2 regions of the Mesorhizobium sp. LEGMi-168a genome follow, and region 2 is predicted to be linked to the other one. Evidence: predicted binding sites of a transcription regulator. Region 2 holds the regulator's gene; the other holds the start of a gene.

Region 1 (6,740 bases), on a different contig from region 2:
GGCACCGGCGTTGGCCGCGATCTGGCGGGCCGGAGCCTGCAGCGCGCGACGAACGATGTTGATGCCGGCGTCCTGATCGGCATTGGCGCCGGTGGCCTTGACGGCGTTCGAGGCGCGCAGCAGGGCGACGCCGCCGCCGGCGACGATGCCTTCTTCCACGGCCGCGCGGGTCGCGTTCAGAGCGTCGTCAACGCGGTCCTTCTTTTCCTTGACCTCGACCTCGGTCGCGCCGCCGACGCGGATCACCGCGACGCCGCCAGCGAGCTTGGCCAGGCGCTCCTGCAGCTTCTCCTTGTCGTAGTCCGAGGTGGTCTCCTCGATCTGCTGCTTGATCTGGGCGACGCGGCCCTGGATCTCGGCCTTCTTGCCGGCGCCGTCGACGATGGTGGTGTTCTCCTTGGAGATCGACACCTTCTTGGCGCGGCCGAGCATGTTGAGGCCGACATTCTCGAGCTTGATGCCGAGGTCTTCCGAGATGACCTGGCCACCGGTGAGGATGGCGATGTCTTCCAGCATGGCCTTGCGGCGGTCGCCGAAGCCCGGAGCCTTGACGGCGGCGATCTTCAGGCCACCGCGCAGCTTGTTGACGACCAGCGTGGCCAGAGCCTCGCCTTCGACGTCTTCCGAGATGATGAGCAGCGGCTTCGAGGTCTGAACGACGGCTTCCAGGACCGGCAGCATGGCCTGCAGGTTGGAGAGCTTCTTCTCGTGCAGCAGGATGTAGGCGTCTTCCAGATCGGCGACCATCTTGTCGGCGTTGGTGACGAAGTAGGGCGACAGGTACCCGCGGTCGAACTGCATGCCTTCGACGACTTCCAGCTCGGTGTCGGCGGTCTTGGCTTCCTCGACGGTGATGACGCCTTCGTTGCCGACCTTCTGCATCGCTTCCGCGATCATCTTGCCGACCGACTCGTCGCCATTGGCCGAGATCGTGCCGACCTGGGCGACTTCCTCGGAGGTCTTGATCTTCTTGGAGGCCTTGCCGAGCGCGGTGACGACTTCACCGACGGCGAGGTCGATGCCGCGCTTGAGGTCCATCGGGTTCATGCCGGCGGCAACCGCCTTGTTGCCTTCCTGGACGATGGCCTGGGCAAGAACGGTCGCGGTGGTCGTGCCGTCGCCGGCGATGTCGTTGGTCTTCGAAGCGACCTCGCGCACCATCTGCGCGCCCATGTTCTCGAACTTGTCCTCGAGCTCGATCTCCTTGGCGACGGTGACGCCGTCCTTGGTGATGCGCGGGGCGCCGAACGACTTGTCGATGACGACGTTGCGGCCTTTCGGACCAAGCGTCACCTTCACCGCGTCGGCGAGGATGTTGACACCGCGCAGCATGCGCTCACGGGCATCGCGGGAGAATTTTACGTCTTTTGCAGCCATGTTTTAGCTCCTGACTGGGGCTCGGGAAGAGCCTGGAAACTCAGTTGGTGAGGGTGCCGATATTCAGCCGATGATGCCCATGATGTCGGATTCCTTCATGATCAGAAGGTCCTCGCCATTGAGCTTGACTTCAGTGCCCGACCACTTGCCGAAGAGCACACGGTCGCCAGCCTTGACGTCCAGCGGAACGAGCTTGCCGCTTTCGTCGCGAGCGCCGGAGCCGACGGCGATGATCTCGCCTTCCTGCGGCTTCTCCTTCGCCGTATCCGGGATGATGATCCCGCCGGCGGTCTTGGATTCGGATTCGACCCGGCGAACGACCACGCGGTCATGAAGCGGGCGGAACTTGGACTTTGCCATGTTGTCTTCCTCGAATGAGAACGGTGAGAACTGTTCCTCCATCCGGCGAGACCGCCGGATATGAGTTAGCACTCACCCAAGGCGAGTGCTAACGTGGCGCTGAAATAGGCTGGCGGATTGCGAGAGTCAAGAAGCGCGGGGAGGGGTGATCGCGCGAAATTTTTCTGGGCGGTACACCTTGCCGGAAACTCCGGTTTGCCGATGGCCTTTCAATAGGGAAGGCGAAAGCGCCGTGTTTTTTTGGTCCCGCCACAACGCTGACGCTGGCGGGACAACACCCCCCCTCTGTCCTGCCGGACATCTCCCCCGCAAGGGGGGGATTGGCAGCTCCGCCGAAGGCGCTAGTCCTGCAGCGTTGGAGATTGGCGAAAGCCGAAGCGACAGCTGATCTCCCCCCCAAGTGGGGGAGATGTCCGGCAGGACAAAGGGGGGCGCGAAGGAACGCCACGCTTCCTTTCTTCGCAAAAGCCGAATGCTACAAAAACAACCTCAACTGCGCGTGGATGATCGACCGGTAGTCGTCGAGAGTTCGCCGGCCCTCCGCCTCATCCTGCGTCAGCGCCAACCGCACGACGCCGCCGGCGAGCTGGAAGATCAGGAAGACCACCCGCGCGAATGCTTCTCGCCGCTCCGGCTCGATCAGCGGCCCGACCTTCTCGCAGAACATCTCCGCTTGCCGCCTCGTCTCGGCGATATCGAGATGCTGCAGCGCCTTGTCGGCCTGGATGGCGTTCTGCAGATCCTGGATGGCCGGGTCCGCTGCGACACGGGCGTAATAGTCGTCGAGCAGGCGGTCGGCCGCCGCCGTCACGTCGTCCAGTCCGCGGATGCCGGCTATGATGGCGCCGAAGCGTGCGCGGCTTTCCTCGGAAAAACGCTCGTAGAGCATGGCCAGGATCGCCGATTTGCTGGGAAAGTAATGATAGACGGTGGCGATCGGGCCGCCGGCCAGCGCGCCGACTTCCTTCATCGTCACCGCGTCGATGCCTTTTTCGCCGATCAGCCGCATGGTGGTGGCGAGGATCGCGTCGATGCGCTCGCGGCTGCGCTCCTGCTTGGGCCTGCGCCGCGGTTCCGTCGCCGTTCGCCTTGCTTCCGTCATGCGCCAAATCTCACACGGCCAAATCTTACACGAAACGTCCAAATTTCCAGTTGACATGAAACATGATCAAGTATCAGTTTTGTGAAATGCTGACAATCTGTCAGTTTTTGGCGAGCTGCAACGGAGGGCGCCTCGTGACTGTCACCGATGCCGGGCATGTGGAAGAGGGCGACTGGCTGGTCGGCAACCCGACCGGGTTGCAACTGGCCTCGGCGCTCTGGATCGGTTCGGTCGGGCTGCTCATTCTCGGGCTGCAGCCGGTGCTGCTGGGGGCGCTTTACACCGAGGGCCATGTCAGCGGCGACGAGCTGGCGCTGGTCGCCACCGCCGAGATGATTGCCATAGCGATCGGTTCGGCAATCGTCGCCATGCTCTTGCCGGCGCGCAACATGCGCTGGAAGAGCGCGCTGCTCCTGATCCTGCTGGCGCTCGCCAATTTCTGGACGGCCTATGCCGGCAGCGCCAATGCGCTGATTGGCGCTCGTACTCTCGCAGGCTTGGCGGAGGGCGGACTGGTCGCCGTCGCCACCGAGCTGATCGCCCGCTCACGCCGGGCCGAGCGCATCGGCGGCTATTTCGTCACGCTGCAGACGCTGGCGCAATGCGCGCTGGCGCTGCTGCTCGCGCTCTATGCGGTGCCGACCGCCGGCTCGGCCGGGGGCTTTATCGCGCTCGGCGTCGTCTGCCTGCTTTCGCTGGTCGTCGCCTGGACAGTGCCGGACGATTATGCCGACCTGCCGAAGGAAGAGCATTTTGCCAATGTGCTCACCGCGCCCGCGATCACGGCGCTGCTTTCGATCTTTTGCTATTTCATGTTCTTCGGCGCCGTCTGGGCCTTTCTCGAGCCGATTGGCGCGCAGTTCGGCATCGACGGCCGCACCGTCGGCCTGATGGTCTCGGCAAGCCTCGCCACGCAGGTGGTGGGCGCCATGACGGCGACCGTCTTTGAAGCGCGCATCGACTATCGTTTCGCCATTACCATCATCGGTGTTGTGGCGGCGATCAGCTCCGCGCTGCTTGCCTCCGGCCCGGGGCTTTCCGTGTTCTGGGCGGTGGCGTTGGTGATGGGCTTCATCCTGCTCTTCATCGTGCCTTACCAGATCCGCCTGGCGATCACCGCCGACGAGACGCGAACGGCTGTACTTCTCGTACCGGCCGCGCAGCTCTTCGGCCTCGCCATCGGCCCGATCGCCGCTTCGCCGCTGATCGAGGGCGAAAACTTCCGCCCGGTGCCGGAATTCGCCTCGGCAAGCGCGCTCGCCAGCGTGGCGTTGCTCGGCGTTTTCGTGCTGGTCGCGCGGCGCCGCATTCCAGCCTGAGCCGGAGGTGACGATGGCAAGCTCCTGGAGCAACTGGTCGGGCTTCGTGAAGGCCGCACCCAAGCTGATCGCCACACCCGCCGATGCCGGCGAGCTGGCTGAGCTGGTGCGCTCGGCGCCCGGTCCGTTGCGCGTCGCCGGCGCCGGCCATTCCTTCACGCCGCTGGTGCAGTCGGACGGCACCATCGTCTCGCTGGAGAAGATCGAGGGGCTGGTCTCGCACGAGGCCGCAACCAGCTGGGCGCGGGTGAGGGCCGGCACGCGGCTCGGCGCGCTGATGCACATCCTGCAAGGCATCGGCCAGGGCCTGCCTAACATGGGCGACATCGACCGCCAGGCGATCGGCGGCGCGCTGGGCACCGCCACGCATGGCTCCGGCCCGACGCTCGGCGCCTATCATACGCAACTGGAAACGGTGCAGTTCGTCGACGGGCAGGGCAAGTTGCGCGAATATAACCGGGCAGGGGATCAGGACATGATCCACGCCACCGGTGTCGCGCTCGGCGCTTTCGGCGTGCTCACCGAAGTGACGATGAACAACATCCCGACCTACCGGCTGCGCCGCCGCAAATGGGTGCAGCCGATCGGCGACATGCTGCGCGATTTTCAGACGATGATGGCCGCGCATCGTTCGGCGGAGTTCTACTACATCCCGTTTTCCGGCTACGCGCAGTTCATCGCCAGCGACCTGAGCGACGCCGCGCCGACGCCGCGGCCGACCGAGGACGACGAGGGAGGGCTGGCGACGCTGCGCAAGCTGCGCACGGCGCTGCGCTGGCTGCCATGGCTGCGCCGCGCGCTGATCAAGGGCGCGGTGAAAAAGGTGCCGGCCGAGGATTATGTGCAGGACTGGCTCAACGTCTATGCCAGCGACCGCCGGACAAAGTTCAACGAGATGGAATATCACCTGCCTTTCGAGGAAGGCTCGAAGGCGCTGGCCGAGATCATCGAGCTGACGGAAAAACACTTTCCGGAAGTCTATTTCCCGATGGAGGTGCGTTCGGTGGCGCCCGACGATTTCTGGCTTTCGCCCTTCCACAAAAGGCTGACCTGCTCGATCGCCATCCACCACGATGCGGCGAACGACCCGCTGCCCTTCATGCGCGCGGCGGAACCCATCTTCTTGAAATATGGCGGCAGGCCGCATTGGGGAAAGATGCACAGCCTGAAGGCGACGGATTTCAAGAAACTCTATCCGCGCTGGGACGATGCGATGTCGGTACGGCGCGACATCGATCCGGAAAACCGTTTCGTGTCGCCCTACATGGCTGGCCTGTTTGGCATCGAGCCCGGTCCTTTTGGCATCCAACAATGAGCGCGTATTTCGCCGAGCTGTCGAAGGCGCTGAAGGCGGCGGAGATTTTTCGGCCCTGCCTGGTGCTCGACCGCGACCGGCTGGATGGCAATATCGCGCTGGTGACGCAGAGGCTGGCGCCAGGCCTTGCCGTGCGCGTGGTCGACAAGTCGCTGCCTTGCGTGCCGCTGCTTTCGCACATTGCGAAAGCGCTCGGCACCGACCGCTTCATGACCTTCCATCCGCCGGTGACCCAGGCTGTGCTCGACGCTTTTCCCCAGGGCGACCTGCTCTACGGCAAGCCGATGCCGGTCGGCGCGGCCAGGGCCGCGCTCACCCGGGGCGGCGCAGGCTGGCGGTCGCGCGTGTGCTGGCTGATCGACACGCCGGAACGCCTCGCCGAGTATGGCGTGCTTGCCGCCGCGCTCGACACCGAACTGCGCTTCGCTTTCGAGATCGATGTCGGCCTGCACCGCGGCGGTTTTTCCGGTCCCGCAGAGATCGAGGCGCTGACGATCCCCAAGGGTCTGCGCTGCGAAGGCATCATGGCCTATGAGGCGCATGCGCCGGAAATTCCCGGACTGTTCGGCGGCGCGGAAAAAGCGTTGAAGCTAGCATCGGCCAAAGCCGCGGAATTCGTCGCCGCCCTCGATCCGGATCAACGCCGCATCCTCAACATCGGCGGCTCGAAGACGGCGCTGCTGCATGGCGCAGGCATGGCCAACGAAGTGTCGATCGGCTCCGCCTTCGTGCTGCCGAGCGACTTCGATACGCCCGGCCTCGACGGCTTCCAGCCGGCGGCGTTCATCGCGACACCGATCCTGAAGACGCTCGATCCGGTGCTGCCTGGTCCGGCGGCGATTTCCAGGACGCTGCAGGCGCTCGGGCTTTTCCCGCGCAAGGGTTGCTATCTCTATGGCGGCAAATGGATGGCCGAGCCGGTGTTCCCCGAAGGCATGAAGCCGAACGGGTTGATCGGGCTGTCGTCCAACCAGCAGTTCATGGGGCTGCCGGCCGGGGCGAATGTGAAGCCCGGAGACTATGCTTTTCTGAGGCCGACGCAGAGCGAGGCGGTGCTACAGCATTTTGCCTCGATTGCCGTGTTTTCCGGCGGACGGATTGTCGAGTTCTGGCCGGCGCTGCCGATGGGGTGAGGGCGGCACTATCCGGCCGCCGCCTCTCTCTCATCCTTGGCCAAATGATACGGGTGGATCAGTATCTCTGCCGGGATATGCCATTCGCGATTGAGCTTGAATGCCATGTCCATGGTGAGCGCGCGCTTGCGGCT
Region 2 (7,612 bases):
TCGAAAGTCTTGGTCAGCTCGCGGGCGATTGCCGCCTGCCGCGCGCCGCCGAGCGCCGCGACCATCGCGCCAAGCGTTTCGGCCAGCCTCCGCGGCGACTCAAAGAAGATCAGCGTCGCCGGCACAACTTTGAAGCTTTCCAGCTTGGTCAGCCGCTGGCCTGCCTTGGCAGGCAAGAAACCGGCGAACAGGAAAGTATCGGACGGCAGACCGGAAGCAGTCAGCGCGGCAAGTGCTGCCGACGGTCCGGGCACCGGGACGACGCGGATGCCGCGCTCCAGCGCCTCGCCGACCAGCCGGTAGCCTGGATCGGAAACCAGCGGCGTGCCGGCATCGGAAATCAGTGCCACGCTTTGCCCGGCCGCCAAGGCCTCGATCAGCTTCGGTCCTGCCTCTTGGGCATTGTGCTCGTGATAGGCGGTGGTGCGGCGGCGGATCCCGTAGCGCTCGAGCAGCACGCGCGAGACCCGCGTGTCCTCGCAGGCGACGATGTCGGCGCTGGCCAGCGTCTCCAGCGCGCGCAGCGTGATGTCGGCCAGATTGCCGATCGGCGTCGCCACCAGATAGAGCGCCGGCGCGATCGGTCGCGCCGGAATCTCGGTCTGCCCGATCAGATAGCTGCGTTTGTCGCCGGTCAAGAATAACCCTCCGTCTGAGCAATTCCAGGAAAAGTGCACGGCGGTTTTCCGTCTGGAATTGCGCAAAAACAATGCCTGTTTGGCATGGCTCACGGCCGGTTGCAAAACGTGAAGTCGAGGCAAGGAAATCGCCATGCCTTCGCCACAGTGAGGAACGAAACCGTGGCCGGTCGATTTTAATCCCTGATTCCCCGGAGGAGGCAGGACCGGACGATGCCCAATCGCTTCGACATTTTCATCAGCAGACTTGAAAGCAAAACCGCCCGCGAGGGCATCCCCTCACATCCGATCGCCGAACAGCAAGGCGCCCGCCGCGACAAGGCTGACCAGAAGCAGGTCCGCAACGGCGATACGCATGCCGAGAAGAACCGCGGCAAGCACCGCCAGAAGCACGACGCTTGATTGGATGACGCGCTCCCCTCGAATGTAGCGTTCCTTCGCGCCCCCCTCTGCCCTGCCGGGCATCTCCCCCACAAGGGGGGAGATTGGCAGCTTCGCCGCCGGCATCCTTCCTGCAACGAAGGTGATTGGCGAAAGCGGCGAGACATCTGATCTCCCCCCTTGTGGGGGAGATGTCCGGCAGGACAGAGGGGGGCGCTGTCCCGCCGACGCCATGGGCTTCGCACCCCCCGTAGAAGCCTACCTTGCCAGGTCCGCCACCACCGCATCCAGCACGATCATGCCGGCGGTGGTGGCGCGGAGCCGCGCGTTGCCGACCGGCGCCACCAGCCCTTCTTCCTGCAACACGGAAAGTCTGGCGCTCGAAAGGCCACGTCCCGAGAGCGCCTCGTAGCGCTGAAGGTCGATGCCCTCCGCCAGCCGCAGCCCCATCAGCAGGAACTCGTCCGCCTCTTCGGCGCGCGTCAGCACCTCGCCGCCGGTGACGCCGTGGCCCTTGGCCTCGACCAGGTTAAGCCAGGTCTCCGGCATCCTCTCCGCGACCGTGACCGTGCGGCGGCCGTTCTCGACGAAGCGGCCATGCGCGCCTGGCCCGACGCCGACATATTCGCCATAGCGCCAGTAGGTCAGGTTGTGCCGGCTCTCCGCGCCCGGCCGCGCGTGGTTGGAGATCTCATAGGCCGGTAGCCCATGCGCCGCAGTCACCTCCTGCGTCAGCGCGTAGAGGTCGGCAGCCTGGTCATTGTCCGGGATAACGAACTTGCGCGCCGCGTGCAGCGCATGGAAGGGCGTGCCTTCTTCGATCGTAAGCTGGTAGAGCGACAGATGATCGGCGGCATGGCCGATCGCCTGCTCCAGCTCCACCTGCCACGCCTCGGGCGTCTGCCCCGGCCGCGCATAGATCAGATCGAAGGAAAGGCGGGGGAATATCTCCCGCGCGAGCCCGATGGCGTGCAGCGCCTCCTCGACATTGTGCAGCCGGCCGAGGAAGCGCAGATCCTTGTCGTTCAGCGCCTGCACCCCGAGCGAGACGCGGTTGACGCCGGCTGTCCGGTAGCCACGGAAACGCTCGGCCTCGACCGAGGAGGGATTGGCTTCCAGCGTCACTTCGATGCCGGCGGGCACGGTCCAGTTTCTCGCCACCGCCTCCAGCACCGCCGCCACGGTTTCCGGCTTCATCAGCGACGGCGTGCCGCCGCCCAGAAAAATGCTGGTCACCTCACGCGGGCCGGTGCGGGCGCGCATGGTCGCCAGCTCCGTTTCGAAGGCGCGCGCAAAACGCTCCTGGTCGACGGGCTGGTGGCGAACATGGCTGTTGAAGTCGCAGTAAGGGCATTTGGCCGCGCAGAACGGCCAATGGATATAGACACCGAAGCCGGGGCTGCGGTCGAGCGGCATGGTCTGGCCGGTGCCGATCATCTTGAGTCGAGCCGCGCCAAATCCAAGCGCCGTAAGTCCAGGCGGGCTTGCGCGAATTTCTGGAAGGCGCGAGCACGATGCGAAAGAGCGGTTGCCTGGCCGGGCTTCCAGCCGTGCTTTTGCTCCGCGCTCATCTCGCCAAAGGTCTTGTCGAAGCCGTTGGGCAGGAACACCGGATCGTAGCCGAAGCCGAGCGTGCCGCGCGGCGGCCACACCAGCGTGCCTTCGGCCTCGCCGCGATAATATTCTGCCTCGCCGTCCGGGAAGGCGAGGCAGATGACGGCGACGAAGCGGCCGCTGCGCTGCGCCGGTTCGGTCGCGCCGACCTCCTGCAGCGCCACTTCGGTGCGCTGCATCGCCATGCCGAAATCGCGTGTGCCGTCGGGCGTCTCGGCCCAGTTGGCGGTGTAGACGCCCGGCGCGCCGTCGAGCGCGTCGACGCAAAGGCCTGAATCATCGGAGAGCGCCGGCAGGCCGGTCGCCTTGGCGGCCGCATATGCCTTGATATAGGCATTCTCCTCGAAGGTCGTGCCGGTTTCGTCTGGTTCCGGCAGGCCATATTCCTTGGCCGACTTCGCCTCGAAGCCGAACGGCGCCATCAGGTCGGCGAATTCGCGCAGCTTGCCTTCATTGTGGCTGGCGACGACGATCTTCTGTCCGTTGAGAGAATGCATCAAAGACCCCAGATCCTTGGCTCGGCGAACTCGATGGAATTGCCCGAAGGGTCGCGGATATAGATCGAATGTCCGCCCTGCGGCCATTCGAAATCGCTTTCGATGGCGATGTTGTTCGCCGTGAGATGCTCGCGCCATCCGGCGATCTCGTCGGCAGTCGCCGCAAAACAGAGATGGCCGTTGCCGACCGTGCCGTGCGGCGGCACCGCCAGCCTGGCATCGGGCGCCGGCGGGATTTTGGTCGCCTCCGCGTTGAACAGCAGCAGCACGCCGTTGCCGCAGCGGAAGAAGACGTGGCGGCCTTCGACCTTGCCCACGATGTTGAGGCCGATGATGTCGCGGTAGAATTGTTCGGCAGCGTGCAAGTCGGTGACGTAGAGGGCCGATTCCAGGATCGCGGAGGGAGTCACGAGGCGCCCCCCTCTGGCCTGCCGGCCATCTCCCCCACATGGGGGGAGATCAGCCGCGATTGCGGCTTTCGCCAATCACCTACGTTGCAGGACTGAGCGGAGCGCGGAAGCTGCCAATCTCCCCCCTTGAGGGGGAGATGTCCGGCAGGACCGAGGGGGGCGCTCAAGCTCGGCATTTCAGATTTACGCCACCGCCATCTGCTGCAAGCTCACCAGCCGCGAAATGCCCTTCTTGGCCAATCCCATCAGCGCGGCAAACTGCTCTTCGGAAAACGGCTCGCCCTCCGCCGTGCCCTGGATCTCGACGATGCCGCCCTTGCCGGTCATGACGAAATTGGCGTCGGTGCCGGCCGAGGAATCCTCGAGATAGTCGAGGTCGATGACCGGCTGGCCGTCATGAATGCCGCAGGAAATCGCCGCGACATGATCCTTCAGTACCTTGGAAACGCTGGCCATCTGGCGGGCTTCCATCCAGCGCAGGCAGTCGTAGAGCGCCACCCAGCCGCCGGTGATCGAAGCGGTGCGGGTGCCGCCATCGGCCTGGATGACGTCGCAATCGACGGTGATCTGCTGCTCGCCCAGCGCCTGCAGGTCGACCACGGCTCGCAAAGAGCGGCCGATCAGCCGCTGGATCTCCAGCGTGCGGCCGCCCTGCTTACCGGCGGAGGCCTCGCGGCGCATGCGCTCGCCGGTCGAGCGCGGCAGCATGCCGTATTCCGCCGTCACCCAACCCTTGCCGGAATTGCGCATCCAGGCCGGCACCTTTTCCTCCAGGCTCGCCGTGCACAAGACATGCGTGTCGCCGAACTTCACCAGGCACGAGCCTTCGGCATGCTTGGAGACGCCGCGCTCGAAGGAGATGGCGCGCATTTCGTCGGCTTGGCGTTTGGAGGGGCGCATCGAGGCTCTTTCTGTTCTTTTCTCGGATTCGTCGGCGGCTTGTAGACGCATGCGGCGCCTGGCGCAAAGAAAAAGGGGGCGCAAAGGAAAAGGGCACAAAGCAAACGAGGCGCAAGGAGAGCAGGCCGGGTTGCGCCTGTGGGGCGGAAGTCTATATCTTTTAGGCGGAGGTTTCTGGCCGGAATGAACAAGGCAGTCGACCCAACTTCGCAGCCACCCGTCCTTCAGTCGCTCGACATGCGGTCGCGCGACATCTTCAGGCGGATTGTCGATTCCTATCTGCGCGACGGCGAGCCGGTCGGCTCGCGCAGCCTGTCGCGCATCCTGCCCTCGTCGCTGTCGCCGGCCACCATCCGCAACGTGATGAGCGACCTCGAGCATCTGGGCCTGATCTACGCCCCGCATATATCGGCCGGCCGTCTGCCGACCCAGACCGGGCTGCGCTTCTTCGTCGACGCCTTCATGGAGCTTGGCGATCTCTCCGACGAGGAGCGCCGCGTCATCGAGGCGCAGGTGCGCGCCTCGGGCTCGGGCGCCACGCTGGAGCATATGCTGACCGAGGCGAGCCAGATGCTGTCCGGCATGTCGCGCGGCGCCGGGCTGGTGCTCGCGGCCAAGAACGAGGTGGCGCTGAAGCATATCGAGTTCATCCAGCTCGAGCCCACCAAGGCGTTGGCCGTCATGGTGTCGCAGAGCGGCGACGTCGAGAACCGGGTCGTCGACCTGCCGGCCGGCATCACCGTCTCGCAGCTGCATGAGGCTTCCAATTTCCTCAACGCCCATATCCGCGGCCGCACGCTGGCCGAGGCGCGCATCGAGATCGCCCGCATCAAGGACGAGACCAGGGCGGCCCTCGACACGCTGTCGCAGGAGCTGGTCGAGAAGGGCCTCGCGGTCTGGGCCGGGGCGGAAAGCGGCCTGCCGGCGCGCCTCATCGTGCGCGGCCGAGCCAACCTCTTGGAGAACGTCACCGCCCAGGCCGACCTCGAACTGCTGCGCCATCTGTTCGAGGATCTGGAGACGCAGGACGGCCTGCTGCAGCTCCTCGACCTTGCCGAGGAGGGGCCTGGCGTGCGCATCTTCATCGGCTCGGAGAACAAGCTGTTTTCGCTGTCCGGCTCGTCGCTGGTCGTCGCGCCCTATCGCGACAAGGACGCGCGCGTCGTCGGTGCGCTTGGCGTCATCGGCCCGACCCGGCTCAATTATGCGCGCATCGTGCCGATGGTCGACTATACTGCCCAATTGATTTCGCGCATGCTGAGATAGGCGAGCACGATCGCCGTAAGGAGGGTGGAAATGGCGCTGGAATCGTTCAAGGCCCAGATCAGCCTGCTTCTCGAGGAAATGGTGAACCAGCCCGAGGACGAGCACGAAATCCAGGAGCAGCTGCGCGAGAAGCTCAGGGAAATGCGCGCCATGGGTCTGCCGCTGCCGGCCGATCTGGTCGCGCTGGAAAAGCGGCTCGACGAGGATTTCGACGTCGAAGAGAGCTGACCGGCCGGGAATTCCCGTCAAATCTGCGTGCCCGCGCTTCTCTTTTGCAGCGCCAGCCCGATATCTGCTGTCTGGTTGTGCTGACAAGGCGCGTCGGCGAATGACGGAGAACGGCATGACAAGGATTGCTGGCCTTGCAGGCGTTGTCCTGCTTCTGGCTACCGGCGCTTTCGCGCAGCAGGCCGACCAACCTTTGCTCACCGGACAAAAGGCCTTCGGTGATTGGAAGGCCGACCGGCCAGGCGTGCGGCGTCTGATCAAGCCGGACGATCTCCAGCAGCCGAATGTCGCCGAATCCTCGTCGAATAGCGCCGGCCTCGCCGACCGCCCTGCGGATGCCAAGCCCGTCGTGCCGGCCGGCTTCTCTGTCGAGCTCGTCGCTTCCGGCATCGACAATCCGCGTGTCGTGCGCGTGGCGCCGAACGGCGACCTCTTCGTCGCCGACAGCGAGGCCAATCAAATCAGGGTCTATCGGCTGACGGAAGGCAGCGCGAAGCCCGCCGAGAAAGCCGTCTTCGCCAAGGGCCTCACCCAGCCCTACGGCATTGCCTTCTATCCACCGGGCGACAAGCCGCAATGGGTCTATGTCGCCAACAGCAACAGCATCGTGCGCTTTCCCTATCGCGAGGGCGACATGCAAGCGTCGGGCAGGCCGGAAACCATCGTCGCCAAGATTCCGGCCAGTCATCATTGGACACGCGACATCGCCTTCTCGCCCGACGGCAAGACGCTCTATCTGTCGGTCGGCTCCGGCTCCAACATCGCCGAGGATATGGGCGCGAGGCCGAAGGGTGGTGTCGAGGAATGGGCGCGGTCCGAGCCGCTCGGCGCCACCTGGGGTGCCGAGGAAGGCCGCGCCGACGTGCTCGCCTTCGATCCAGACGGCAAGAACCGCAGGATGGTCGCCACCGGCCTGCGCAACTGCTCGGGCATGACCGTGCAGCCGGCGACGGGCGCGCTCTGGTGCGTCGTCAACGAGCGCGACGAACTGGGCGACAACGTGCCTTTCGAATACGCCACGGCGGTCAAGGACGGCGCCTTCTATGGCTGGCCCTGGTACTATATCGGCGACAACGAGGATCCGCGCCACAAGGGCGCGCGGCCCGATCTCGCCGGCAAGGTCACGGTGCCTGATGTACTGGTACAGGCGCATTCGGCGCCGCTCAACATCGCTTTCTATGAAGGCGGCAACTTCCCGGCCGACTACAAGGGCGACGCCTTCGTCGCCTTGCATGGTTCGTGGAACCGCGGCGTCCGCACCGGCTACAAGGTGGTGCGGCTGAAATTCAAGGACGGCAAGCCGACCGGCGAATATGAGGATTTCGCCACCGGCTTCGTCATCTCGGATGACGAGGTCTGGGGCCGGCCGGTGGGCGTGGCCGTGGCGAAGGACGGCGCGCTGATCCTGACCGAGGACGGCAACGGCACGATCTGGCGCGTCAGTTATGGTGGATAGCTCCTCGACAGAGGGATTTTAGAGGCTGCCACAATCGAAGAGCAAGGCTTTCACCGCTCATTTCCATGAAATCAGCGCAAACGCGGGAGATTGGCGGAGGCCTCCCCAACCTCGTCATCCCTGGGCGGAGCAGCCGCGAAGCGGCGTCGCGGAGACCCTGGGATCCATGCCGTGACCTTGACCGAAGCGTGCAGCGGAGCAGAATTTTGCACCGCAGCAGCG

What was found. Region 2 encodes HrcA, which represses chaperone genes, less so after heat shock. Its sites were predicted from a motif close to GTTAGCACTCNCNNNNNGNGAGTGCTAAC; they were not measured.
Region 1: groES (co-chaperone GroES) is a predicted target of HrcA. The motif match lies at 1,802-1,830, and genes of this name have one in related genera.

What each region holds. Positions count from the first base shown of each region.
Region 1 covers NZ_JBZEGV010000033.1:57,584-64,323, reverse strand. Annotated here, with positions in the region: gene groL (chaperonin GroEL) at 1-1,377, opposite strand, end outside; gene groES (co-chaperone GroES) at 1,441-1,737, opposite strand; gene AC4FWB_RS29275 (TetR/AcrR family transcriptional regulator) at 2,213-2,839, opposite strand; gene AC4FWB_RS29270 (MFS transporter) at 2,974-4,158, shown strand; gene AC4FWB_RS29265 (D-arabinono-1,4-lactone oxidase) at 4,172-5,473, shown strand; gene AC4FWB_RS29260 (alanine racemase) at 5,470-6,606, shown strand; gene AC4FWB_RS29255 (helix-turn-helix domain-containing protein) at 6,615-6,740, opposite strand, start outside.
Region 2 covers NZ_JBZEGV010000022.1:58,968-66,579, reverse strand. Annotated here, with positions in the region: gene rsmI (16S rRNA (cytidine(1402)-2'-O)-methyltransferase) at 1-638, opposite strand, end outside; gene AC4FWB_RS24595 (hypothetical protein) at 852-1,040, shown strand; gene hemW (radical SAM family heme chaperone HemW) at 1,278-2,456, opposite strand; gene rdgB (RdgB/HAM1 family non-canonical purine NTP pyrophosphatase) at 2,453-3,130, opposite strand; gene AC4FWB_RS24580 (VOC family protein) at 3,130-3,540, opposite strand; gene rph (ribonuclease PH) at 3,724-4,440, opposite strand; gene hrcA (heat-inducible transcriptional repressor HrcA) at 4,624-5,706, shown strand; gene AC4FWB_RS24565 (hypothetical protein) at 5,737-5,934, shown strand; gene AC4FWB_RS24560 (PQQ-dependent sugar dehydrogenase) at 6,050-7,390, shown strand.